Regions from separate parts of the Microbacterium sp. ZKA21 genome, predicted to be linked through region 3. Evidence: predicted binding sites of a transcription regulator. Region 3 holds the regulator's gene; each other region holds the start of a gene.
The links. Region 3 encodes LexA, which represses DNA repair genes until DNA is damaged. Its sites were predicted from a motif close to TCGAACANNTGTTCGA; they were not measured.
Positions count from the first base shown of each region.

Region 1: a site for LexA is predicted at 1,740-1,755, ahead of M2317_RS09970 (DUF222 domain-containing protein). Genes of this name have one in related genera too.
Region 2: a site for LexA is predicted at 6,082-6,097, ahead of M2317_RS01595 (HNH endonuclease signature motif containing protein). Genes of this name have one in related genera too.

Region 1 is NZ_JBNPVV010000004.1:86,476-94,311, forward strand. It holds gene M2317_RS09970 (DUF222 domain-containing protein) at 119-1,702, opposite strand; gene M2317_RS09975 (Cmx/CmrA family chloramphenicol efflux MFS transporter) at 1,967-3,157, shown strand; gene M2317_RS09980 (alpha/beta fold hydrolase) at 3,208-4,026, opposite strand; gene M2317_RS09985 (NUDIX domain-containing protein) at 4,023-4,457, opposite strand; gene M2317_RS09990 (Na+/H+ antiporter) at 4,581-6,350, shown strand; gene M2317_RS09995 (ABC transporter ATP-binding protein) at 6,438-7,397, shown strand; gene M2317_RS10000 (ABC transporter permease) at 7,400-7,836, shown strand, end outside.
Region 2 is NZ_JBNPVV010000001.1:298,401-306,236, forward strand. It holds gene M2317_RS01560 (proline--tRNA ligase) at 1-470, opposite strand, end outside; gene M2317_RS01565 (hypothetical protein) at 568-1,704, shown strand; gene M2317_RS01570 (isocitrate lyase/PEP mutase family protein) at 1,732-2,502, opposite strand; gene M2317_RS01575 (RNB domain-containing ribonuclease) at 2,554-3,972, shown strand; gene M2317_RS01580 (HIT family protein) at 3,984-4,469, opposite strand; gene M2317_RS01585 (phosphotransferase) at 4,473-5,363, opposite strand; gene M2317_RS01590 (HAD family hydrolase) at 5,368-6,021, opposite strand; gene M2317_RS01595 (HNH endonuclease signature motif containing protein) at 6,127-7,620, shown strand.
Region 3 is NZ_JBNPVV010000004.1:325,732-333,567, forward strand. It holds gene metE (5-methyltetrahydropteroyltriglutamate--homocysteine S-methyltransferase) at 1-1,497, shown strand, start outside; gene lexA (transcriptional repressor LexA) at 1,561-2,247, opposite strand; gene M2317_RS11105 (LysM peptidoglycan-binding domain-containing protein) at 2,530-2,889, shown strand; gene M2317_RS11110 (histidinol-phosphate transaminase) at 2,936-4,027, shown strand; gene hisB (imidazoleglycerol-phosphate dehydratase HisB) at 4,024-4,623, shown strand; gene hisH (imidazole glycerol phosphate synthase subunit HisH) at 4,620-5,252, shown strand; gene priA (bifunctional 1-(5-phosphoribosyl)-5-((5-phosphoribosylamino)methylideneamino)imidazole-4-carboxamide isomerase/phosphoribosylanthranilate isomerase PriA) at 5,366-6,112, shown strand; gene M2317_RS11130 (SseB family protein) at 6,096-6,881, shown strand; gene M2317_RS11135 (DUF1844 domain-containing protein) at 7,201-7,587, opposite strand; gene infC (translation initiation factor IF-3) at 7,793-7,836, shown strand, end outside.

The DNA of each region.
Region 1 (7,836 bases), 240 kb from region 3:
CAACGAAGAGGCTTCGTGAGTTTGGAGCCGTCTCGACCTCGCGCCGCTCGCGCCCTACGGCGGGGTCGGCTTTGTCTCATCAACCGCCGACTCCATACCCACCCTCGTATGTCGCGCGTCATCCGCCGACCCATTGGGGGAGGAGGGGGCGTGGGGTGCGCCATTTCTGTTCGGGGTCCCACCAGGCGGGTCCGCGGATTTGGGGTTTGCCGTCGACCATGCGGATGTGCCAGCCGGATTTGTCGATGGTGAGGTGGTGCCAGAAGCAGAGGGGGACGCCGTTGCTGGTGCAGGTGGGGCCGCCGTGGGAGTGCTCCTCGACGTGGTGGATATCGCACCAGGTGGCGGGGACGTGGCAGCTGGGGATGATGCACTCCTTGTCGCGCAGCACGATCGCTCGCCGCTGGTAGGCGTTGAAGAGGCGGTCGGTGGTCGTGATCCCCACGATGCGGCCCTCGTCGAACAGGACGCGTTGGATCATCCCCTGGCAGGTGATGTGGGAAGCGACCGAGACGGGGACGGGGGCGTCGATGCCGGCGATGTGCGCCCATCCGGTGCCGTGCGCGAAGTCGGATGCTTCGACTTGGACGACCAGGGTCGGGGCTGCCCCGCCCAACGTGGGCATCTCGTCGTGGCGGGCTGCGATCGAGAGCGCTGCGGCGAGGGCGTCGTGCTGCTTCTGCGGCCTGGTGCGGGAATCGATCACGTGGCGGGGGTCGGAGTTGAACGGGTCCTCCGGTGCTCCGCACCCACCCGCCAGGTCATCGCCCGCACCCGCACCGGCACCGGCACCGGCACCGGCACCTGCACCGGCACCGAGTCCGGCGTCGTCGGTACTGCCTGTGAAGGCGACGCCGAGGTCGGCGGGGCCGGTGGTTCTGGGGTTGGTCTGCGCGTCGATGATGAGTTTCAGCTGCGCGTAGACCTCGGGCAGCAGGGCGCCTCGGATCGGGTAGACGCCGTCGCGGAGCCGCCCGAATGTGAGTGACCGGTTCACCGCGGCCTGCGCCTCGGACGGTGCAGATCCGTCCGGGTCGAGATAGGTGGCGATCAGTTGCGCGTACTGGCGCAGGTCGTCCGGCGTCGCCGCCGGACCCGCCTCGGCCCGACGGGCCTCGGCCGCGTCCGCCTCCGCCCCGTCGGTCTCGGCATCCGCGCCGCTGGGGTCCGTGACGGTGTCGTCGATGCCGCGGGCGCAGTCCGCCAACGCGGCATCGGCTCGCAACCGATCCGTCCCGTCGATCCGGCCCCTCGTCCGGTCGATCGGATCGATCGCGGCCAACAGTCCCGCGATCCCGACCACCCCGTCCAGCAGTGCCTCCCGCAGCGCGGGCCACCGGGCCGGCAGTCGGGCCCCGGTCGTGATCTCCGCATTCCGGTGCACCGCGTCCGCGGCCTTCACGACCCGCGACGCCCCGGACGCGTCGACCCGCAGCACCCGCTGCAGCAACTCGTTCATGTTCCGGCATCCGAACACCGCCGGGAACGTCGGCACCCCCGACCCCGCCGGACGCCCATCCACGCACGCGACCGTCTCGGTCACCAGCGCATCCAACCGGCGCTGCGCCTCACCCGCGAGCCGCAGCACATCCAGCTTCTCCGCATCCGACATCCCGTCCAACCCGGACGAACGCACCGCGGACTCGATCGACCCATCCAGGTCGGAGACGACCCTTCCGAGAACTGCCGCGGTGCTGTTCATAACTACTATTGAATACCCCGCCATCGACACTCAACCATAGAACAGATGATCTGTGGATAACTTCCGACACCGGGCTCCTGCTGTAACGTTCTGTGTCATGTCGAGTCCTGAATCAGACAGGTCAGGGGCTGTCGTTCACACCGCCAGCCCCATGATCCGCTGAAACGACGCCCGCCTTCCGAGCGGGCGCGATGCGGCGTACTCCGGTTGCCGGCCGTGGTGACGAGAAGAACCCTTTCCTGATCTCTCACCTCGGAGTACTCGATGCCTTTTCCCCTCTATCTGCTCGCCCTGGCGGTCTTCGTCATGGGCACCTCGGAGTTCATGCTCGCGGGGCTGATCCCCGCAGCAGCAGCCGACCTCGACGTCACGATCGGCGTCGCAGGGTTGCTGACCTCGGCGTTCGCCGTCGGCATGGTCATCGGCGCGCCGCTCATGGCAGCCTTCGCGCGTCGGTGGCCACCGCGGCTCACCCTGCTCGTATGCCTGCTCGCCTTCGCCGGATGCCATGTGATCGGCGCCCTGACGCCGGATTTCTCCGTCCTGCTCATCAGCCGCGCGCTCAGCGCCGTGGCGACTGCCGGATTCCTGGCGGTCGCACTGAGCACGGCGACCGCGCTGGTGGCACCCGATCGGAAAGGACGCGCGCTGTCGATCCTGCTCGCCGGCACGACGATCGCCACCGTCGCCGGTGTTCCGGCCGGTGCGCTCCTCGGTGAGGTGCTGGGCTGGCGTGCGACGTTCTGGGCGATCGCGCTGCTGTGCGTTCCCGCCGCTCTCGGAGTGCTCTTCGGCATCCCGGACGGGCGCCGGGCGCACGGCCTCGGCACGCCGACGCTCCGCGCCGAGCTCGGCGTGCTGGCCTCGCCGCCGCTCATCCTCGCGATGGTGCTCGGCGCGATGATCAACGGCGGCACGTTCGCGGTGCTGACCTACCTCGCCCCCGTCGCGACCGAGACCGCAGGGCTGCCCGATGCGTGGGTGCCCGTCGTCCTGGTGGTGTTCGGCAGCGGATCGTTCCTCGGCGTCACCATCGCCGGGCGGCTGTCGGATCGCCGGCCGGGTCTCGTGCTGGCCGTCGGGGCACCACTGCTCCTGGTCGGCTGGGTCGTGCTGGCGTCGACGGCCGGCTGTCCGGCGTCGCTGATCGCGATCATCTTCGTTCAGGGGATGCTGTCGTTCGGCGTCGGCAGCACTCTGATCGCGCGGGTGCTGTACGCCGCGTCGGATGCGCCGACCATGGGCGGCTCCTACGCCACCGCCGCGCTGAACATCGGTGCCGCGGCGGGACCCGTTCTCGGTGCGGTCGCGCTCGCCGGCTGGCGGGTTCCGACCGCGCCGATCTGGGTCGCCGGGATGCTGGTCGCGACCGCCCTGATCCTCCTGGGTGCGACGCGATCCGCGCGCAGAGCGAATCCATCCCGCCGGCGACGCGGTGACGCGGTGATGCGGTGACACCGTGGCGGTGACGCGGTGACACCGGGCCGGCTCGTCGCGGCGGCGCCTCACGCGCCGTCGCGACCCGCCGATCCCCACGCCTCGAGAATCCCCACCAGCACCCGTGCAGATTCCTCCGGCGCATCCCACGTGACGATGTGCCCGGCATCCGGGACCACGTGCTCCAGGACGCCCTCCGCCCGAGCCCACGCAGGCATCGCCGTCGCGATGTTCCCGGTGCGATCCTGTGCGCCGCGCACCAGCGCGAGCGGCACGGGAGTGCGGTACTCCGGATCGGGATCCACGAACGACACGGTGGCACGCCAGACATCCAGGAACACCGGCTTGGGCATCCGTGCGAACGTCGCCTCCGTGCGCGCGATCGCGTCCGATGTGACGGCGGAGGCCCGCGCCATCAGGCCGGGGAGCCGGTGCGCGGGGACCAGCGCCAGCGACGGCGCCGCCAGCCGCAGGGCGAGGCGCTCCCACCACGCGAGCGGGCCGGCATTCCACGTCGAATCCATCACGATCAGTCCTGCCGCGCGCTGCGGATGCGCACGCACGAACGCCTGCGCGAGGTTGCCCCCGAGCGAGTGCCCCACCAGCACGGCCCGGTCGATTCCGCAAGCGTCCAGCAGAGCCGTCAGGTCCTCGAGTGCGACGGACGCCGTGAAGCGGGTCCCCGCCGGCAGCATCGATTCGCCGTGAGCGGGCAGATCCCAGGCGATGACCCGGAACCCCGCACCCGTGAGTGCCGCCGCCTGTTCCGCGAACATGCTCCGGTCCATCCCAGCGCCATGGCACAGCACCACTGGAGGGCCGGCCCCGCCGGAATCCTCGAACGCGATCTCCGCGCGCCCGCGCGCGAGTCGCCGCACGGCCGTCATCCGTCCACCAGCGCGAACAGCGCCTCAGGCGCCCCGGCCGGGAACAGCGGACGCACGCCGTCCCGCAGATCCTCGATGGGCACCCACCGCACGGGCGATCCCTCGTCGAGGATGTGCAACTCGGCATCCAGCGGCAGCGCATCCAGCGCAGCGCACTCGACGGCGAAGACGTGCGCGACTTCGTGTCCTGGCGAACTCTCGTAGGTGAAGATGTTCTCCGTCACAGTCAGCACACGGGAGCCGTCGAGCACGACGCCCAGCTCCTCCAGGAACTCTCGCCGCAGCGCCTCGTCCGCCCGCTCTCCGAACTCGATGCCACCGCCGATCGCACGATAGAAGTCCTGTCCTTTCGAGACGTCCCGACCGGACAGGACCAGGACATGACCCTCCTTCACGGGCAGACCGACGCTGATGTTGCGGATGGCAGGCATACCAAGACCCTACGGCCCCGAACTCTCGCCCCGGCTGGTCCAGGGGAATACCCTGGCGTCGACGGACGCTGTGTCCTGAGCACGTTCGCGGACCGTCACGCGGCGACAGAGGTGGTGGTTCAGATGGAAGGTCTCGAGATCACAGTCCTGCTCGGGCTGACGATCCTGGTGGGCACGATGCTCGCGCCGCGACTGCGCCTGGCGCTGCCGCTGCTCCTGGTGGTCTTCGGGCTGCTGCTCGGCTTCGTCCCTGCGCTGCGCGAAGTGCAGCTGCCGCCGGAGACCGTGCTGCTGCTGTTCCTGCCCGTGATGCTCTTCTGGGAGAGCCTCACGACCTCGCTGCGATCGATCCGTCGCGACTTCCGCTACATCCTGCCCATGAGCACGCTGCTCGTGGTCGCCTCGGCGTTCGCGGTCGCCGGCATCGCCGTGCTGTTCGGGATGCCGTGGGAGATCGCCCTCATCCTCGGAGCCGCCGTCGCGCCACCGGATGCCACAGCCGTGGCCGCTCTCGGTCGGCTGCTCCCGCGACGCAGCTTCATGAAGCTGAAGGCCGAGAGCCTCACCAACGACGGCACGGCCCTCGTCCTGTACGCCATCGCGGTGTCGCTCGCGGTCGGCGGCCAGGTGACGCCGCTGTCGGTCACCTGGACGGTCCTCGTCTCGTACGTCGGGGGCATCGCGACCGGCGTCGCGGTCGCCGCGGCCGCCTGGCTGCTGCTGCGACGCGTGCGCACGACGATCACCATCAACGTCGCCCTGCTGCTGGTGCCGTTCACCGCCTTCCTGATCGCCGAGATGATGCACGCCTCGGGCGTGCTCGCCGTCGTCGTGGCGGGGCTCATCGCGGCCTACATCAGCCCGCAGATCAGCACCGCGGCCTCGCGCAGGCAGGCGGAGGCGGTCTGGCCGTTCGGCGTGTTCCTGCTCAACGGCGCCCTGTTCGTGCTCATCGGGCTCGAGGTGCAGTGGGTGGTCCACGAGACATCGCTGCGCGAAGTGGGCAGACTCGTGCTGATCACGCTGGTCGTCTGGGCGACCCTGTTGATCGTGCGGTTCCTCTTCCAGCTGCTCTCCGTGCCCTTCCAGCGTCTGGGCGGCGGCGCCGTGCACCCGCGCGGCCTGCGCACGCGGGCGCAGGTCGTCAGCACTGTGGCCGGGATGCGGGGAGCGGTGTCCCTGGCCATCGCCCTGTCCGTTCCGCTGACGACGTCGACGGGCGCACCCCTCGAAGGGCGCAACGAGGTCATCTTCGTCACCGCCGGAGTGATCCTGCTCAGCCTCCTCGTGCAGGGGCCGCTCCTTCCGGCCATCGTGCGCTGGGCCGGTTTCCCGGTGGATCACGCCGAGGACGAGGAGTACGAACTCGCCGAGCGCGCGATCTCCGGCGCCGCAATGTCCGCCCTCGACGCCCTCGCCGCCGAACACGGCATCAGCGATGACGTCCGCGATCGGATCCGGCGCGACGGGTACGAGGCCCTGGAGCTCGCCAACGCCAAGTCGATGGCGAGGGAGCGTGCGCTCATCGACGCCGAGGTGGGCGCGATGGAAGAGCTGCTGGACGCGCCGGACCCGCTCGCTGCGCCCCGGGCGACCGAGGCCGAGGAGGGCAGAGCCGACCTCGAGCCGACCGGAGCGGCGGCCGCAGCGCCGCGCGACGGCGCGATCCTGCAGATGGTGGCGGCATCGGCCCAGGTCGATCTCGTGCAGCGCTCGCCGCTCGTGCGGCACGAGGAGTACTCCCGCCTGAAGCTCGTTCTGCTCGATCACAAGCGCGAAGTGCTGCTGAGCCTGCGCCGCTCCGGGACGGTCGATGACGTCGTCGTGCGCCGCATCGCGGCGCGCCTCGATCTGGAACAAGTGCGGCTGCAGGGCATCGAGGACATCGACTGAGCAGACGAACGGGCATGACACGCGTCATGCCCGACTGATGACATCGCCCTCCGGCATCCAGGCTCGACGCACAGCCAGGCTGGAGGCATGAACACGATCACGCAGGCGCAGCCCGCGACGACCAGCACCTCCGCCGGCGCGATCATCGACATCGCAGGACTCCGCCGTCATTTCGGGCACGGTGACCGTCGCGTCCAGGCCGTCGACGACGTCACGCTCCGCATCTCGCGCGGCGAGGTGGTGGCACTGCTCGGGCCGAACGGCGCGGGTAAGACGACCACTCTCGACATCCTGCTGGGGCTCTCCGACCCCAGCGAGGGCACGGTGCGCGTGCTCGGCGAGCGTCCTGGGCAGGCCACGGCACGGGGCGCGATCGCCGCCGTGCTGCAGACCGGCGGCCTGCTGTCCGACCTGACCGTGCGGGAGACGGTGAGCCTCGTGGCATCCCTGTACGGCCGCGCTGCGCTCGCCCGTGTGCCGGAGGTGCTCGAGCGCGCCGACATCGCGGAGCTCGCCCGCCGCCGCGTGTCGAAGTGCTCGGGCGGCGAGCAGCAGCGCATCAAGTTCGCCCTCGCCCTCGTGGCCGACCCCGAGATCCTCGTCCTCGACGAGCCCACCGCCGGGATGGACGTGACGGCCCGTCGCCACTTCTGGGACGTCATGCGCGCGGATGCCGCGGCCGGCCGCACCATCGTCTTCGCCACGCACTACCTGGAAGAGGCCGAGCAGTTCGCCCACCGCACCGTCGTCATGCACCGGGGCAGAGTGGTCGCGGACGCGCCGACCGCGCAGCTGCGCGCCGGACTGGGCGTCCGGCTCGTCTCGGCCACGCTTGCGCAGGATGCACCGGATGCCGTCGACAGCCTCCTCGCGGCGCTGCACGCCGACGACGGCGTCACCGACCTGCGTCGTGACGCGGAGCGCGTCAGCCTGCGTGCCGCCGACTCCGACGCCGTCGCCCGCGTCCTGCTGGCCGCCGGAGCGACCGATCTGGAGATCGCCGCTCCCACCCTCGAAACCGCCTTCACGGCCCTCACGGAGGACTGACCATGCTGATCTCACCGACCATGCTGCGCATCGAGGGCGTCCGCCAGTTGCGCAATCCCTACACGCTCGCGTTCACGCTCACGATGCCGGTGGTGATGTACCTCCTGTTCGGAGGCGTCGCCGCCTACGGCGACCAGTCCGCCGGCCATGGCAACGTCGCGTTCTCCGTCATGGTCTCGATGGCGGCCTACGGCACGGCGGTCGCCATGAGCTCGCTCACCTCGCTCGCCGCGGCCGAGGCGAAGCAGGGCTGGGGGCGTCAGCTCGCCATGACCCCGCTCAGCACCGCAGGGTATGCCGCCACCAAGCTGATCACCGCCGTCGCCTTCGCCGCTCTCGCAGTGCTCGCCGTCTTCGTCGCAGGTGTCCTCACCGGTGCCGAGGCCGATGACCTCTGGCGCTGGGGCGCGTGTGCCGCGATCATCCTCGGACTCGGCCT
Region 2 (7,836 bases), on a different contig from region 3:
AACTCGCGGCCGCGGAGCAGACCGGCACGGGGGCGCGCCTCGTCGCGGTACTTGTCCTGGATCTGGTAGATCGTCAGGGGCAGGTCCTTGTACGAGGAGTAGAGATCCTTGACCAGCTGCGTGAAGGCTTCCTCATGCGTGGGAGCGAGCAGGTAGTCGCCGCCCTTGCGGTCCTGCAGGCGGAACAGCAGGTCGCCGTACTCGTCCCAGCGGCCGGTCGCCTCGTACGCCTCGCGCGGCATGAGCGCGGGGAAATGTACTTCCTGCGCACCGGCGGCTGCCATCTCCTCGCGGACGACGGTCTCGATCTTCGCCTTCACACGCAGACCCAGAGGCAGCCACGCGAAGATGCCCGCGGCCTGCGGCCGGATGTAGCCGGCGCGGATCAGCAGCTTGTGGCTGGCGACTTCGGCGCCGGCCGGGTCTTCACGGAGCGTGCGGAGGAAGAAGTTCGAGAGACGAGTGACCACGCGTCAAGTCTAGGGCGCGCGGCCACTCGTCCGATCCGGTCAGTTCAGCGCGCGAGTTTTCGCCGAGATGATGTTCGGGTGCTGGTTCACTGAAGGCATGATGTCACAACCGACCGTCGAGGACGCATCGCTGCCCAAACTGTGGCGAGTGGCGGAAGAACTCGCTCTCACGCCGCAGGGCACCGATACTGCTAGCCGAACCGCGCTCCGCACGGCGCGGCGCGCGCGAAGGCGCTACCAAGCTGTGTTCGTGCTCGCGATTGTCGGCACCATCGGTACGGGAGTCGCGTTCGTTCACGGATCGGCCGAGTCGGAACCGCTACGTTCCTCGCTTGCCGGGATCGGGCTGGTAGTGAGTCTCGTGGCTTTCATCGCCACGTCCACGCGCCTCATCAGCGATCGAGTCTTCCGCGCACTCAGTCTTTTCGGCAAACGAGTCGATCCCTGGCTGTGGGGCGCGTTCATCAGCTTGGCGTACCTCTTCGCAATTCTCGCCGTGGTCCTTGCGGTCTCTGCAGCGGTATTGGACGTGACCACATCGACGAGCACAGCTGGATCCAAGACATATGCGTTCGCGACCGCCCTGATCGCCGTGATGCTGGCGATGGCGACATCGGCGGCGAGCGCACCGTTGCTCTCGACCACCGGGAAGCCACGGCTCTATCAGGCTCACGGTGCGCAGATCTGCTGGACAGCCGTCCTTATCGCGACGATCCTCAGTGTCATGCCGACAGCGCTGTGGCTCACGGAAAGCGTCGATCCAGCGACCCGCTGGGTTCTGCTCTCGATACTCATCCCTATAGTCATCGGCTTCGTCGGCTCGTTGTTCGTCTGGCATCGTCACGCCGTCGAACGTCTGGAGCGAAGCCGCGAACAGTTGTCCGATCGACTTTCTGAAGCTCTGAGCGCGTTGTCCGCCCCTTCGAACTCCGTGCCACCGATGCTTGCGCTACGCCGATTGGAGACCCTGATCCGTCGCAGTCCTTTCCGGTCCCAGTCCCCCGCGGCACCGCCGTTGACCGCTTCCTGGGAGATCGGCGAGATCATCCATCTGCTGTTGTGGGCCTGCGAGGAGGAAGAATATCCCACATCGATCTGCTCGCGGACCTCATCCGATGCACCTGTCCGGGAGATATTCCGCAACGCCGAGGCGGCCACCAAAGAGGACGTGCTCCGCGGCGGAGTGCCCTTCTTGCGCACGGCGATACATCGACTATTCCCTCCGCAAGAGTGACCGCTGTCTGCGAATTCAGCGATCCGGTCAGTTCAGCGCGCGAGTGCCCGCCGGGATGACCCCGTCGGCGTAGAGGCTCGACGCGAGGTCCTGCAGGGCGGTCAGCGCGACGCGCTGGGTCGTCGGGCCGTACGAGATCCGGGCGACGCCGAGGGCCTCGTACTCGGCGGCCGTGAGGGCACCGGGCAGCCCGATGACGCTGACACGGTTCTCGCCGATGCCATCGACGAGCTGTCGCGTGACCTCGGCATCCAGGATGCCGGGCACGAAGATCGTGGTCGCACCGGCGTCGAGGTAGGCGCGACCGCGCTCGATCGCATCGGCGATGCTCTCCTGCGCCGGGCGATCGCCCCCGCGGACGAAGGCGTCGGTGCGGGCGTTGAGGACGAACGGCACGCCCTCGGCCTCACCGGCGGCGACGATCGCCGCGACGTTCGCCACGGACTCGTCGAGCGGCTTCAGGCGATCCTCGATGTTCGCGCCCACCGCTCCCGCGGCGATCGCGAGCCGCGTGGTCTCGCCGGCATCCCCGTAGCCGTCGTCCAGGTCGGCGGAGACGGGCAGATCGACGGCTGCGGCGATGCGCGACACCATGTCGAGCATGAGTTCGCGCGGGATGGTGCCGTCGGCGTAGCCGAAGGTCGCGGCGATCGAATGCCCGGCCGTGGCGAGGGCTTTGGTCTCGGGGAGGGCGGCGACGGCCTGGGCGGACACGACGTCCCAGACGTTCACGACGCGGAGGATCTCCGGCGCCCGGTGCAGATCGATGAGGGTCTGAGCTTTCTCGGCAAGAGTCATGATCACACGCTAATCCCCCCTGGAGTCGGTGGCCCTGGTTAGTCTCGATTCATGCCTCAGCGTCGTGCCCATGTCGCCCCGTCCGCTGCTCAGAGCGAATTGGCCCAGGCCCTGACGGCGTTGCGCGCGTCGCTGGATGCCCCCGTGGAGTTCTCGCCGGAGGCGGTGGCCGAGGCATCCGCTGTCTCTCCCGCGCCCCCGGAGCTCGACCTGCGGGATGTTCCGTTCGCGACCCTTGATCCGCAGGGGTCGAAGGATCTGGATCAGGCTTTCCATCTCGCTCGCTCGGGCTCCGGGTTCGAGGTGCGCTACGCGATCGCCGACGTTCCGTCGTTCGTGACGGCGGGTGGTGCGTTGGATGCTGCGGCCCGCGAGCGCGGCCAGACGCTGTATGCGGCCGACGGATCGATCCCGCTGCATCCGCGCCTGCTCAGCGAGGATCGCGCCTCTCTGCTGCCGGACGTCGAGCGACCAGCGCTGGTGTGGACGTTCGCGTTGGCTGCCGACGGAGCCGTCGCGGATTTCCAGCTGGAGCGGGCACTGATCCGCTCGCGCGCACAGCTCGAGTACGCCTCTCTGCAGCGGGCTCTGGATGCCGGGGAGGAGACACCGGGGACTCTGCTGCGCGAGATCGGCGAGTTGCGCATCGAGCAGGAGCGCCTGCGCGGCGGAGCGAGCCTCAACCTGCCGGATGAAGAGGTCATCCGGGCCGAGGACGGCACGTACGAGATCGAACGCCGCCGACCACTGCCGGTCGAGGAGTGGAACGCGCAGCTGTCGCTGATGACCGGCATGGCCGCGGCATCCCTCATGCTGGAGGCGAAAGTGGGCGTGCTGCGGACCATGCCGCAGCCGGACGAGAAGTCGTTCGCCGCGTTCCGGCGGCAGACCGAAGCACTGGGGCGGCCGTGGACGACGGGGACGTACGGCGAGTATCTGCGCGGCCTCGACCGTGCAGACCCGCTGACGCTGCCGGTGCTCGAGGCGGCGGCGATGCTGTTCCGCGGGGCGGGATACGTCGTGTTCGACGGCAACGCTCCTGCGGATGCCGAACAGGCTGCCATCGCCGCACCCTACGCTCACGCGACTGCTCCCCTGCGCCGGCTCGTGGACCGCTGGTCGCTGGCGATCTGTCTCGCGGTCGCATCGGGCGCGGAAGTTCCGGCGTGGGCGCGCGAATCGCTGCCCCAGCTGCCGGGGCTCATGCAGGCGTCGTCGCAACGGGCGTCGAAGCTGAACTCCGCGACGATCAACTGCGTCGAGGCGGCGCTGATGACGCCATTCGTCGGCTCGCGGATCGAGGCGAACGTGATCGAGCTCCGCGATGGCGGCCGAGGCACGATTCAGATCGCGGATCCGGCGGTGACGGCATCCGCTCCGGTGCCGGACGGAGTTGCACCAGGTGATGTCGTGTCTCTTCAGGTCGTGCGTGCCGACATCGCGAAGGGGGAAGTCGAGTTCGCCCTGTGAGCTGCTGGACCTCAGAATGCGAAGCCGTGCGGCAACTGCAGCGCGACGCGAAGCCGACGCGCATAGGCGGCGCGTTCTGCGCCCGGTACCCATGACGCATCGTCGTGCCGCTGGTACAACCGGTCGTCGTGGAAGCGCGGGAAGACGTGGACGTGCAGATGCCACACGTCCTGCCCACCGGCGGGTTCGTTGTGCTGCCGGAGCGAGACGCCGTCGCATCCGTACGCGTCGCGGATGCCGCGCGCGACGATCTGGGTCAGCGACCACACATCGGCAGCATCCTCCGGGGCGAGGTCGTACAGGTTCTCGACGTGGACGCGCGGGATCACCAGCGCTGCGCCGGGGTTGCCCGGCCACCATTTCGGAGCGATGCGCGCATATGCCCGTTCCGTGACCGCCACGACGTCCGTGGCCTGGTTGCGCTCATCGAACTCGCCGTACTGAAGGCGGCAGAACGGGCACGAGTAGCCAGGAGGTTCGTGAGAGACGGGTTGCATCGCTCAGTCCTCGCCGAGGAGGTTCGCGATCATCCGGTGCCCCTGCGCCTCGAACTCTTCGTCTCCGACCTGATAGGCCCATGCCGCCGTACCGACGGCCTCGAGCGTGCGCAGCGCAAGCCAATGGCCCTCGGATCCACGGCGGGGGTCGTCACCGTATCCCTCGAAGAACGCGCGCTCGCAATCGGGAGCGACTCTCCATTGCTGGGCATCCAACCGCACGAGATCGGATGCCCGGCTGCGGAACGCGAATCGGCCGAAGTCGATCACTCTGAACTCGCCGTGGTCGATCAGCCAGTTCCGCGGCTGCCAGTCGCCGTGGGTGGGCACCAGCTCGACGGCACCGGGTGCGAGTCCTTCGAGCAGCGAATCCACCCGTGCAACGGTCTGCGGGGCGATCCGGTGCTCGGACGCGAGTGCGCGCTGCACCCGTTCGACCAGTCGTTCATCCCCGACGCGCGACGCCTGGTCGTGAAACGAACGCAGCAGTTCGCCTGCACGGCGGTGCACGTTCGGGTCGACTGCCGCGGGCATCTTGTCGATCAGGTGTCCAGGCATCCAATCCGTGACGAAGATCCGATGCGTGCGCGATGCGTGCCGAACACGCGTAGCGACGCCGCCAGCTGTCCAGATCGATGTCCACCCGTCGTGCGCATCGAGCTCACGTCCGATGTGATGGTTCGTCGGTCCCCCGGCCTTGACGACCAGCCGCTCGCCGCCATGCTCGACCTCGAGAACGTAAGACTCGGTCTGGCCCCAGCTGTGGTCCGCGATAACCGTGGCGCCCGGAATCCATTCGTCCAGCTCCGCTCGTTGCGCAGTGCTCAACCGCGCGAGATCACTGACCGAGAGCTCATCAGGGTTCATGTCGGGCTCGAGACCGTTGAGGTGCATCGAGTCAGTCAAGCACGGCGTCGGCCGAGACGAGGATGTGCGCCACGGCAGCAGGGACATCGACTGCCGTGATCGTCGCGATGGATGCCGGTGTGTCTGCGTCCCCGCCGGCGATCCACGCCGTCCGCAAACCTGCAGCCGCTCCCCCCGCGACGTCGGATTCATGGCCGTCGCCGACCATCCAGCCGCGGAGCGGGACACCCAGCCGACGGGCGGCCAGCGCGAAGATCGCAGGATCCGGCTTGCGGACGCCGGCCTCGGCGGAGATCACCCAGCCGTCGACCGCCTCCGCCAATCCGGTTCGGAGGACCTTCCCCTCCTGGTTGTCGACCTCGCCGTTGGTGACGATCCCGATCGTCCATCCTGCTGCGCGCAGCGCGGAGAGGGAGTCGAGAACGTCGTCCGTGCAGGTCACCAGTTCCGGCATGCGACGTCGATAGTCGGCCCAGATCCGGAGCGGGTCGTCGTCAAGTCCGAGTTCGTCGGCGATCTCGCGGAACGCCTGCTCCTTCGAGCGCCGTTGCGCCAGCTTCGCGGCCACTCCGCTGATCTGATCCGTGGTCAGCGAATGCATCGAACCGAACTCAGCCGCCCACTGCGATGCCGCCGACGCCTGATCGATGAGTGTCCCGTCGAGGTCGAACAGCGCAAGCGGCATGGCGCCATCGTAGCGAGAGCATCCGTTATGCATCCGTTATCGCAATCGGCCGAATTCGGGTCGAATAGAGCTTCGAATGTCGGTGGCCCCGAGCACCATGTGGGTATGAACTTCTTCACCGAGATCGACGCACGGGTCGCCACCCTGCGCTCGCTCCTGGGTGAGGATGCCGCGGCGGCCGACCTTCCGACGACGCTTCGATCGCTGTCCGACGACGAACTCGTCGACGCGATGCGCGCATCGGCGGCGCTGACGCGATGCATCGAGAAGGTGGCTGCCCTCGGCGCAGGCATCGCCGCCGCCCGCTCGACGCGCGAGTCCGGCCACAGCGGCCTCGCCCAGTCCCGCGGTCATCGCAATCCGGTCGGGCTCCTGCAGGAGGTCACCGGCGGAACGCGCACCGACGCAGCGCAGCGCATCCGGGTCGGTTCCGCGCTGCTCGAGGCGGATGCCGGAGCCGACGCGGCCGTCGATCAGGACGCAGATGCCGCGTGTGACGCGGGTGTCGATCAGGTTGATCCCTCGACCGATGCGCGTCCCCTCGGCGCCTGGCATGCGCCGGCTGACGCCGCTCTGCTGGCGGGACGCATCTCCGCCGCACAGCACGATGCGATTCTGCGTGGACTCGGCGAGCCGCGCGCGGCGTCGAGCACAGATGCCGACGCGCACGACGCATGGCTGATCGCAGCCGAGCAGCTCGTCGATGAAGCGGCGCATCGAACGGTCGAAGAGCTCGGTTCGTCCGCACGCACCCTGCGCGACATCCTCGACCCCGAGGGTGCTGAACGCCGCTTCCAGCAGCGCTTCGACGCCCGGTCATTCCGCCTGTGGACGGATCGTGACGGCATCCATCACGGCTCGACCACATACGATGACGAAGGCTTCGCACTGGTTCGGAGCATCAACGACGCCGCCCTCCGTCCGCGACTCGGCGGCCCCCGGTTCGTAGACGCGACCGAGAAGGATGCCGCGCAGGCGCTCGTCGATGACCCGCGCACCAACGATCAGCTGGCCTACGACCTCATGATCGATCTGGTCTCGGCAGGAGCGCGCGCCGAAGCCGTGACGGTTTTCGGCGTCAAGCAGGCCGGCGTGCGGCTCGTGCAGAAAGTCTCGCCGACCGGCGAACGCGGAGCAGTGCTCACCGAGGACGGCCTCATCGCACTGCCACGCGCGGCCGCCGACCAACGCCTCTGCGACACGGGAGCTCTCGTCATCACCGTCGACTCGTGCGGAAACCCGCTGCAGATCGGGCGAGAGCAGCGTCTCTTCACTCCCAAGCAGCGCGTCACCCTCGCGATCCGAGACGGCGGATGCCGGTGGCGGAACTGCGACCGCCCCGCGTCGTATTGCGAAGCGCATCACATCGATGAGTGGTCGGGCGGCGGTCGAACCGACGTGGAACGGGGCATCCTGCTGTGCCGCTTCCACCACATGCAGCTTCACCACGGCGGCTGGTGGGTGACGCGTGACGGGACAGGGGACTTCGTGCTGCATCACCCCGGCGGTGCGAGCTTCATACTGCCCCAGCGCATCGCCCTTCGATACGCGTTCGCGGACCTCGACCCTCCACCACGACGATTCACACCTGCGGCGTGAAGGGTTTGCGACGCGACGGCGTACGGCTCCGATACCGGCCGGACTGCGCCCGGCGCGGCCCGATGCTGAGGTGACGTCACGGCCAGCCGGATCCGACACGGGCCCATGGTTCGAAGCGCCCGCCCAGTGCCAGACGCGACCGGACGCGACATCCAGCAAGCCCGACACCGGCCAACGGTACGAAACACCCACCCCAGCGCCAGACGCGACAGTACG
Region 3 (7,836 bases):
GAGGCGATCGCCGTCGACCTGGTCCGCGGCTCCGTTCCCGCGGCCGCCGCAGGGCTTGCGGACAAGGTGCTCGTCGGCGGTGTGATCGACGGCCACAACATCTGGCGCGGCGACCTCGCAGCGGCGTTCGACCGGCTCGAAGCGCTGAAGGCGCTCGGTGCGGCAGGGATCGCGGCCTCGACCTCGACCTCGCTGCTGCATGTGCCGCATGACGTCACGGACGAGTACCAGCTCGACGGTCGTCTGGTCTCCTGGCTCGCCTTCGCCGACCAGAAGGTCGCGCAGGTGGTCACGCTGGCCCGCGGTCTCGCCGAAGGACGCGCGGCGATCCAGGACGAGCTGGACGCGGCATCCGCGGCTCTGGCGGACCGCCTGTCGGCACCAGGAGTCCGCGACGGCGGCGTGCGCGCCCGCACCCTGTCGGATGCCGACTTCTCGCGCGTCTCCTACGCGGAGCGCGAGGCGGCGCAGGAAGAGGCCCTCGGCCTCCCCGCGCTCCCGCTGACGACTATCGGTTCGTTCCCGCAGACCGGTGACATCCGCCGTGCGCGTGCGCGCTTCACGCGCGGCGAGATCACCGAGGCGGAGTACCAGGAGTTCCTGCGTGCGGAGATCGACAGCGTCGTGGCGTTGCAGGAGGACCTCGGCCTCGACGTCCTCGTGCACGGCGAGCCCGAGCGCAACGACATGGTGCAGTACTTCGCCGAGAACCTGGACGGATTCGCGGTCACGGAGAACGGCTGGGTGCAGTCGTACGGATCGCGCGCCACCCGCCCGTCGATCCTGTGGGGCGATGTGTCCCGTCCCGCGCCGATCACGGTGGACTGGTCGACCTACGCCCAGTCCCGCACGGCCAAGCACATGAAGGGCATGCTCACGGGACCCGTCACGATCCTCGCCTGGTCGTTCGTGCGCGACGACCAGCCGCTCGGCGAGACGGCCAACCAGGTCGCCCTCGCGCTGCGCGAGGAGATCACCGATCTCGAGAAGGCCGGCATCGAGATCATCCAGGTCGACGAGCCCGCGCTGCGCGAGCTGCTGCCGCTCAAGCAGGCGGACCAGGCCGCGTACCTGAAGTGGTCGGTGGACTCGTTCCGCCTCGCCACCGGCGGAGCGGTCGCGGCGACCCAGATCCACACCCACCTCTGCTACTCGGAGTTCGGCGTCGTGATCGACGCGATCCGGGCGCTGGATGCCGACGTCACGTCGATCGAGGCGGCACGCAGCCGGATGGACGTCGTGGACGACATCGTCGATTCCGGTTTCGACCACGGCATCGGGCCGGGTGTCTACGACATCCACTCGCCGCGCGTTCCCTCCACGGACGAGATCGAGGCGCTGCTGCGCCGTGCGGCGGCCGAGATCCCGAACCGTCAGCTGTGGGTCAACCCGGACTGCGGTCTGAAGACCCGCGGGTACGACGAGACGACCGAGTCGCTGCGCAACATCGTCGAGGCCACCCGCCGCGTCCGCGAGGACGTGTCAGTGGCGATCTGATCGCACCAGGACAGCAGAGCGGCCTCTCCCGATCGGGAGAGGCCGCTCTGCTGTCGAAGGGGATCAGACCGCGCGCAGCACCGCGACGACCTTGCCCAGCACGGTCGCGTCGTCGCCAGGGATCGGCTCGAACGCGGAGTTCCGCGGGAGCAGCCAGGTGTGGCCGTCACGGCGTCGGAAGGTCTTGACCGTGGCCTCGTCATCGAGCATGGCGGCGACGATCTCACCGTTCTCCGCCGTGTTCTGCGTGCGCACCACGACCCAGTCGCCGTCGCAGATGGCGGCATCGATCATCGACTCGCCGTTGACCTTGAGCATGAACAGCTCGCCCTTGCCCACGAGCTGGCGCGGCAGGGGGAAGATCTCCTCGACCTGCTGCTCTGCAGTGATCGGCACGCCGGCCGCGATCTGCCCGACGAGGGGCACGAGCGCTGCGTCGCCGACGGGGGGAGCCGTGTCCGCCGGGTTCTCGGTGCCGCTGCCCGGCAGATCGATCAGCACCTCCATGGCGCGCGTCTTGCCCGGGTCACGGCGCAGGTAGCCGCTGAGCTCGAGCTGGCCCAGCTGATGCGTGACGCTCGAGAGCGACTTCAGTCCGACGGCGTCGCCGATCTCGCGCATGCTCGGCGGATAGCCGTGCCGCGCGATCGACGTCTGGATGACTTCGAGGATCGCCATCTGCTTGGCGCTCAGGCTCTTGCGTCGACGAGTGCGCGGTGCCTCGGTGCCGGGGGCTGATGCGTCGCTCATGGCTGCTCCTTCGTTGACCGATCGGGTGTCCGGCATCGATGTCGGAGGCCCGTGGTGAGGTGTCGTTAGCGAAACCGTATCCGAGATTCCGCGTGCGGGGAAGATCTGTTCGAGCGTGTCGGAGGATTCGACGATCCGGTTTCGAAAAAGACTTGACAGTCATTCGAAATCGAAGATACATTCGGTACGTAGCTTCGCATCCCCCACTCCCGGCCGAGTGGGGAATGCGAACGCTACGCCAAAGTCTCCCGATCGGGAGAGGAAGTACGAGGAGCAGCGATCATGAGCAGCATCAGCGTCACCGCACCGTCCATCCGTCCGTCCGCGGCAGTCACCCGGCTGCGTCTGACGGCACGGGGTCGCCGCGTCCTGCTCGCCCTCGCCGCGCTTCCCCTGGCGGTCGGTCTCGCCTTCGCGGCGCTCAGCGGCGGATCCGCCTACGCCGGTGGTGAGGAAGTGACCTCGTCGTTCGAGACGGTCACCGTCATGCCCGGCGACACTCTCTGGTCGATCGCGGAGGAGATCGCGCCCGGTGCCGATCCGCGTGACGTGGTCGACGGCCTGCAGAAGCTGAACCTGCTCGAAGGCGGCACGCTGATGATCGGTGAAGAACTGGCGATCCCGGCGGCCTACGCGGGTTGAGACGCTTCGTCATATCGGCCTCGGGCGGTGGAGCCGTCTCGGTAGCATGGGGCGGGTGACCTCCCTCGATGACCTTCCTCTCCGCGATGATCTGCGCGGCCTCACCCCGTACGGCGCTCCGCAGGCGCCGCTTCCGGTCGCGCTGAACGTCAACGAGAACACGCACCCGATTCCGGATGCCGTCGCCAGTGACATCCTCGACGACATCGCGGTCGCTCTTCGCGACGTGAACCGCTACCCGGATCGCGAGTTCACGACGTTGCGCGAGAGCTTCGCGGACTACCTGGGCCACGGGCTGTCGGCGGATCGGATCTGGGCGGGCAACGGATCGAACGAGGTCCTGCAGCACATTGCGCAGGCCTTCGGCGGACCGGGGCGCACCGCCTTCGGTTTCGCCCCGACGTACTCGATGTATCCGCTCATCACGCAGGGCACCGGATCCACATGGATCGCAGGCAAGCGCGAGCCGGACTACACGGTGACGCCGGACGACGCCGCCGCACAGGTGGCGGCCGTCGAACCGGACATCGTCCTGCTGTGCTCGCCGAACAATCCGACCGGCACACCGCTCGGCCTCGATGTCGTCGAGGCGGTGTACGAAGCATCCCGTGGCATCGTCGTCGTCGACGAGGCCTATCAGGAGTTCGCCCCTCGCGATGAACCGTCAGCGCTGACGCTTCTGGAGGGTCGCCCGCGTCTGGCGATCTCGCGGACCATGAGCAAGGCGTTTGCGTTCGCGGGTGCACGTGTCGGCTATCTCGCGGCCGATCCGGCTTTCATCGACGCTCTGCGCCTCGTCCGGTTGCCGTATCACCTGAGCGCTCTCACCCAGGCCGCGGCGATCGCGGCATTGCGCAACGCCGACACCATGCTCGCGATGGTCGACGAGATCGTCGAGCAGCGTGATCGGATCACGGCGACGCTCGAAGCGCTGGGCTACGCGCCGCACGAATCCTGGTCGAACTTCGTCCTGTTCGGCGGGGTGGTGGATCCGAAGGCGACCTGGCAGGCGCTGTACGACCGGGGGGTTCTCGTACGGGATGTGGGCATCGCAGGGCACCTGCGCGTCACGGCAGGCACCGAGGCCGAGACGACGGCGTTCCTGGACGCGCTGGCATCGATAGAATCGGCCTCATGAGCCGCACCGCCAGCCGCACCCGCAGCACGTCCGAGTCGTCCGTCGAACTCGAGCTGAACCTGGACGGTTCCGGCATCAGCCACATCGATACGTCGGTGCCGTTCTTCGATCACATGCTGACCGCTTTCGCGAAGCACTCGCTGACGGACCTGACCGTGCGCGCGTCCGGCGACACCGGCATCGATGCGCACCACACCGTCGAGGACATCTCCATCGTGCTGGGTCAGGCGATCCGTGAGGCGCTGGGCGACAAGTCCGGCATCTCCCGCTACGGCGATGCGCTCGTCCCGCTGGACGAAGCGCTCGCTCAGGCCGTCGTCGACATCAGCGGTCGGCCGTATCTCGTGCACTCCGGCGAGCCCGCCGGCTTCGAGCACCACCTCATCGGCGGACACTTCACCGGCTCTCTCGTGCGCCACTCCTTCGAGGCGATCACGTTCAACGCCGGGCTCACCGTCCACGTGCGCGTGCTCGGCGGACGCGACCCGCACCACATCGCCGAGGCCGAGTACAAGGCCTTCGCGCGCGCCTTCCGCCAGGCCAAGGCGCTCGACCCGCTGGTCTCCGGCATCCCGTCCACCAAGGGCGCGCTGTGAGTCGTCCTCGCGTCGCCGTCTTCGATTACGAGTCCGGCAACGTCCACTCCGCAGTCAAGGCGCTGATCGCCGCTGGCGCGGATGCCGTGCTCACCGGAAACAGGGCCGAGGCGCTCGAGGCGGACGGCCTCGTCGTGCCCGGCGTCGGCGCGTTCGCGGCCGTGCGCGAGGCTCTTGCGGCCCACGGCGGTGACGAGATCATCGAGCGCCGCCTCGCCGGCGGTCGCCCTGTGCTCGGGATCTGCGTCGGAATGCAGGTGCTGTTCGAACACGGCGTCGAACGGGGCATCGACACCGAGGGCCTGGGGGAGTGGCCTGGTGCCGTCACCGAACTCGACGCGCCCGTTCTGCCGCACATGGGCTGGAACACGGTGACGCCGGACGAGGGCAGCGTGCTCTTTCGTGGTATCGAGGAGGAGCGCTTCTACTTCGTGCATTCCTTCGCCGCGCAGCACTGGGAACTCGACGTCATGCCGCCGTTCCCCGAGCCCGCGCTGACGTGGACGACGTACGGTTCGCCCTTCCTCGCCGCCGTGGAGAACGGGCCACTGTCCGCGACCCAGTTCCACCCGGAGAAGTCCGGCGAGGCCGGCATCCGGCTGCTGCGCAACTGGGTCGGAACGCTCTGAGCGGACGACGCGCACCGTCACGCGGGCGTCATCGTTTTGAACCGTGCCGCAGACGGGACTAGTCTCGTGTCTCGTGCCCGCGAACGGTGCACATTCATCCACCCGAGGACGACATGAACGACTTCGCGTCAACACCCAGCCTGACCCTTCTCCCGGCCGTCGATGTGGCCGGCGGCAAGGCGGTGCGTCTCACCCAGGGTGAGGCGGGCAGCGAGACCAGCTACGGCGACCCGCTGGATGCGGCGGCTGAATGGGTCGACCAGGGTGCCCAGTGGATCCACCTCGTCGACCTCGATGCCGCGTTCGGGCGCGGCTCGAACGCGAACATCCTCCGCAAGGTCATCAAGCAGTTCCGCAGCGTGAACGTGGAGCTCTCCGGCGGCATCCGCGATGACGCGAGTCTGGAGGCGGCGCTCGAGACCGGTGCTTCCCGCATCAACCTCGGCACGGCCGCTCTGGAGAACCCGGAATGGGCGGCCGACGTGATCAGCCGCTACGGCGAGGCGGTGGCCGTCGGGCTCGACGTCCGCGGCACGACGCTGGCAGCACGCGGCTGGACCGAAGAGGGCGGAAACCTCTGGGAAGTGCTCGACCGTCTGGAAGAGGCCGGCTGCAGCCGCTACGTCGTCACCGACGTGACCAAGGACGGCACGCTGCGCGGCCCGAACCTCGAACTGCTGCGCGAGGTCACCTCGCGCACCCCGAAGCCCGTCGTCGCCTCCGGCGGCATCTCGAGCCTCGATGACATCGCGGCTCTGCGCGAGCTCGTGCCGCTGGGTGTCGAGGGTGCGATCGTCGGCAAGGCTCTCTACGCCGGCGCGTTCACGCTGGCAGAGGCACTGGATGTCGCGGGAGACTGATTCCTGCGATCACCCGGACGCAGGCGATTCGGCCGGTGTTCCCTGGGCGGGGCGCAGCTTCGAGTCCAACCCGCACGCCGCGGACGACGGGTCAGCCGACCCGGCGCTGCTCGCTGCACTGCTGCGCTTCCGTGCGGGAGCCGGCAGTCAGGCCGAGGTCGTCGACGCGTTCCGTTCGGCGCGCGTCCTGATCCCGCTGATCGCCGAGAAGGGCGAGGAGGGCATCGCGCCCTCGGGGCTCGCGGTGGACAAGACGCAGGAGCTGTCGATCGTGACGGTCGCGGCCCCCGACGGACGACGTGTCCAGCCCGTGTTCTCCTCGGTCGATGCGATGCAGCGGTGGGATGCTTCGGCGCGGCCGATACCGGTCGAGGCCGTGCGCGCCGCTCTGGCGGCGTCAGCCGAAGACACGGATCTGATCGTGCTCGATCCGACGAGCGATACCGAGTTCGTGCTGCGCCGCCCGGCGGTGTGGGCCGTGGCGCAGGGGCATGCCTGGGAACCGAGCTTCCTCTCTCCCGAGGTCTATGCGGCGCTGCAGGAGAGCGTCGCGCACGAACTGGCCGTGATCGATGTCGCCGTGGCGCCGGGGGACCCCGACGCGCGGCTGCGCGGCCCAGAGCTCGTCGTCGTCCTCGAACTGGTCGACGGGTTGGAGCGCGAGGTCCTCGATGCCGTGCTCGCCCGCCTCGCGCAGCGCTGGGCCGCCGACGACCGCATCGCGGTCCTTGCGGATTCCCTGACGGTGAAGCTCCGCCGTTCCGCCTGAACCCGAGAAACCACTTTCCGCTCGAGAAACACCCGCAGACATGGTTTCTCGAGCCCGGATTGGTTTCTCGACTCCGCCCGCCTCCTCTCCTCATCCACCGGTTCAGCGACGAATGCGAGCGAGCAGCCGGAGTCAGCAGGGGCGTCGCGGGAGCTTCCTCCTCATCCACCAGTCAAGGACTCGCGAGGGCGCAGGTCCGGAGGGCGCAGGGGCGCCGACCGGAGCGAGCATCGGGAGGGGCCCGCGAAGCGGGAGGGTCCCCGCTCTGCGAGCGAAGGCGGCGCCCCGGAGCCCGCAGGACCGGAGCCCGTCGACCGGGTTACGTGACCGGCCCCGTCCACTTCTCGCCCGGCCCCTTGCCGATCGGGTCCGGGATGGCGGATGCCTCGCGGAACGCGAGCTGCAGCGACCGCAGTCCATCGCGCAGCGAGCGGGCGTGCATGTCGCTGATCTCCGGTGCCCCTGCGGTGATCAGGCCGGCCAGTGCGTTGATGAGCTTGCGCGCCTCGTCGAGGTCGAGCTGATTGTCCGGGTCGTCGGCCAGGCCGAGCTTCACGGCCGCCGCACTCATGAGGTGCACGGCCGTGGTGGTGATCACCTCGACCGCCGGAACGTCGGCGATATCGCGGGATGCGGCGGTCGCGGCATCCTCCTGCCGAGCCCACTCGTCGTGCCGGTGGTCGTCGCCTGATGCCTGAGTCGTCACTTCGCCTTGCCTTCTGTTAGACTGTGCCGGGCTCCGGAACGTTTTGTTCCGGTACGAAAGAGGATTCACTTCCCACCCGCGCTTGCCGTTCCAGGCTACCGGGTCTAGCACTCCGCCGGTTCCGTTCGAAAGATCGACCGGTAGACAGGGTGCCAGCCGGCGTCTGAATGCCGGTGGGTGGGAGACGATTCTGATTTCGCCCGGGATGCCGACAGCATCCTGGTGGCCGAAACCATCGTCTAAGGAGTT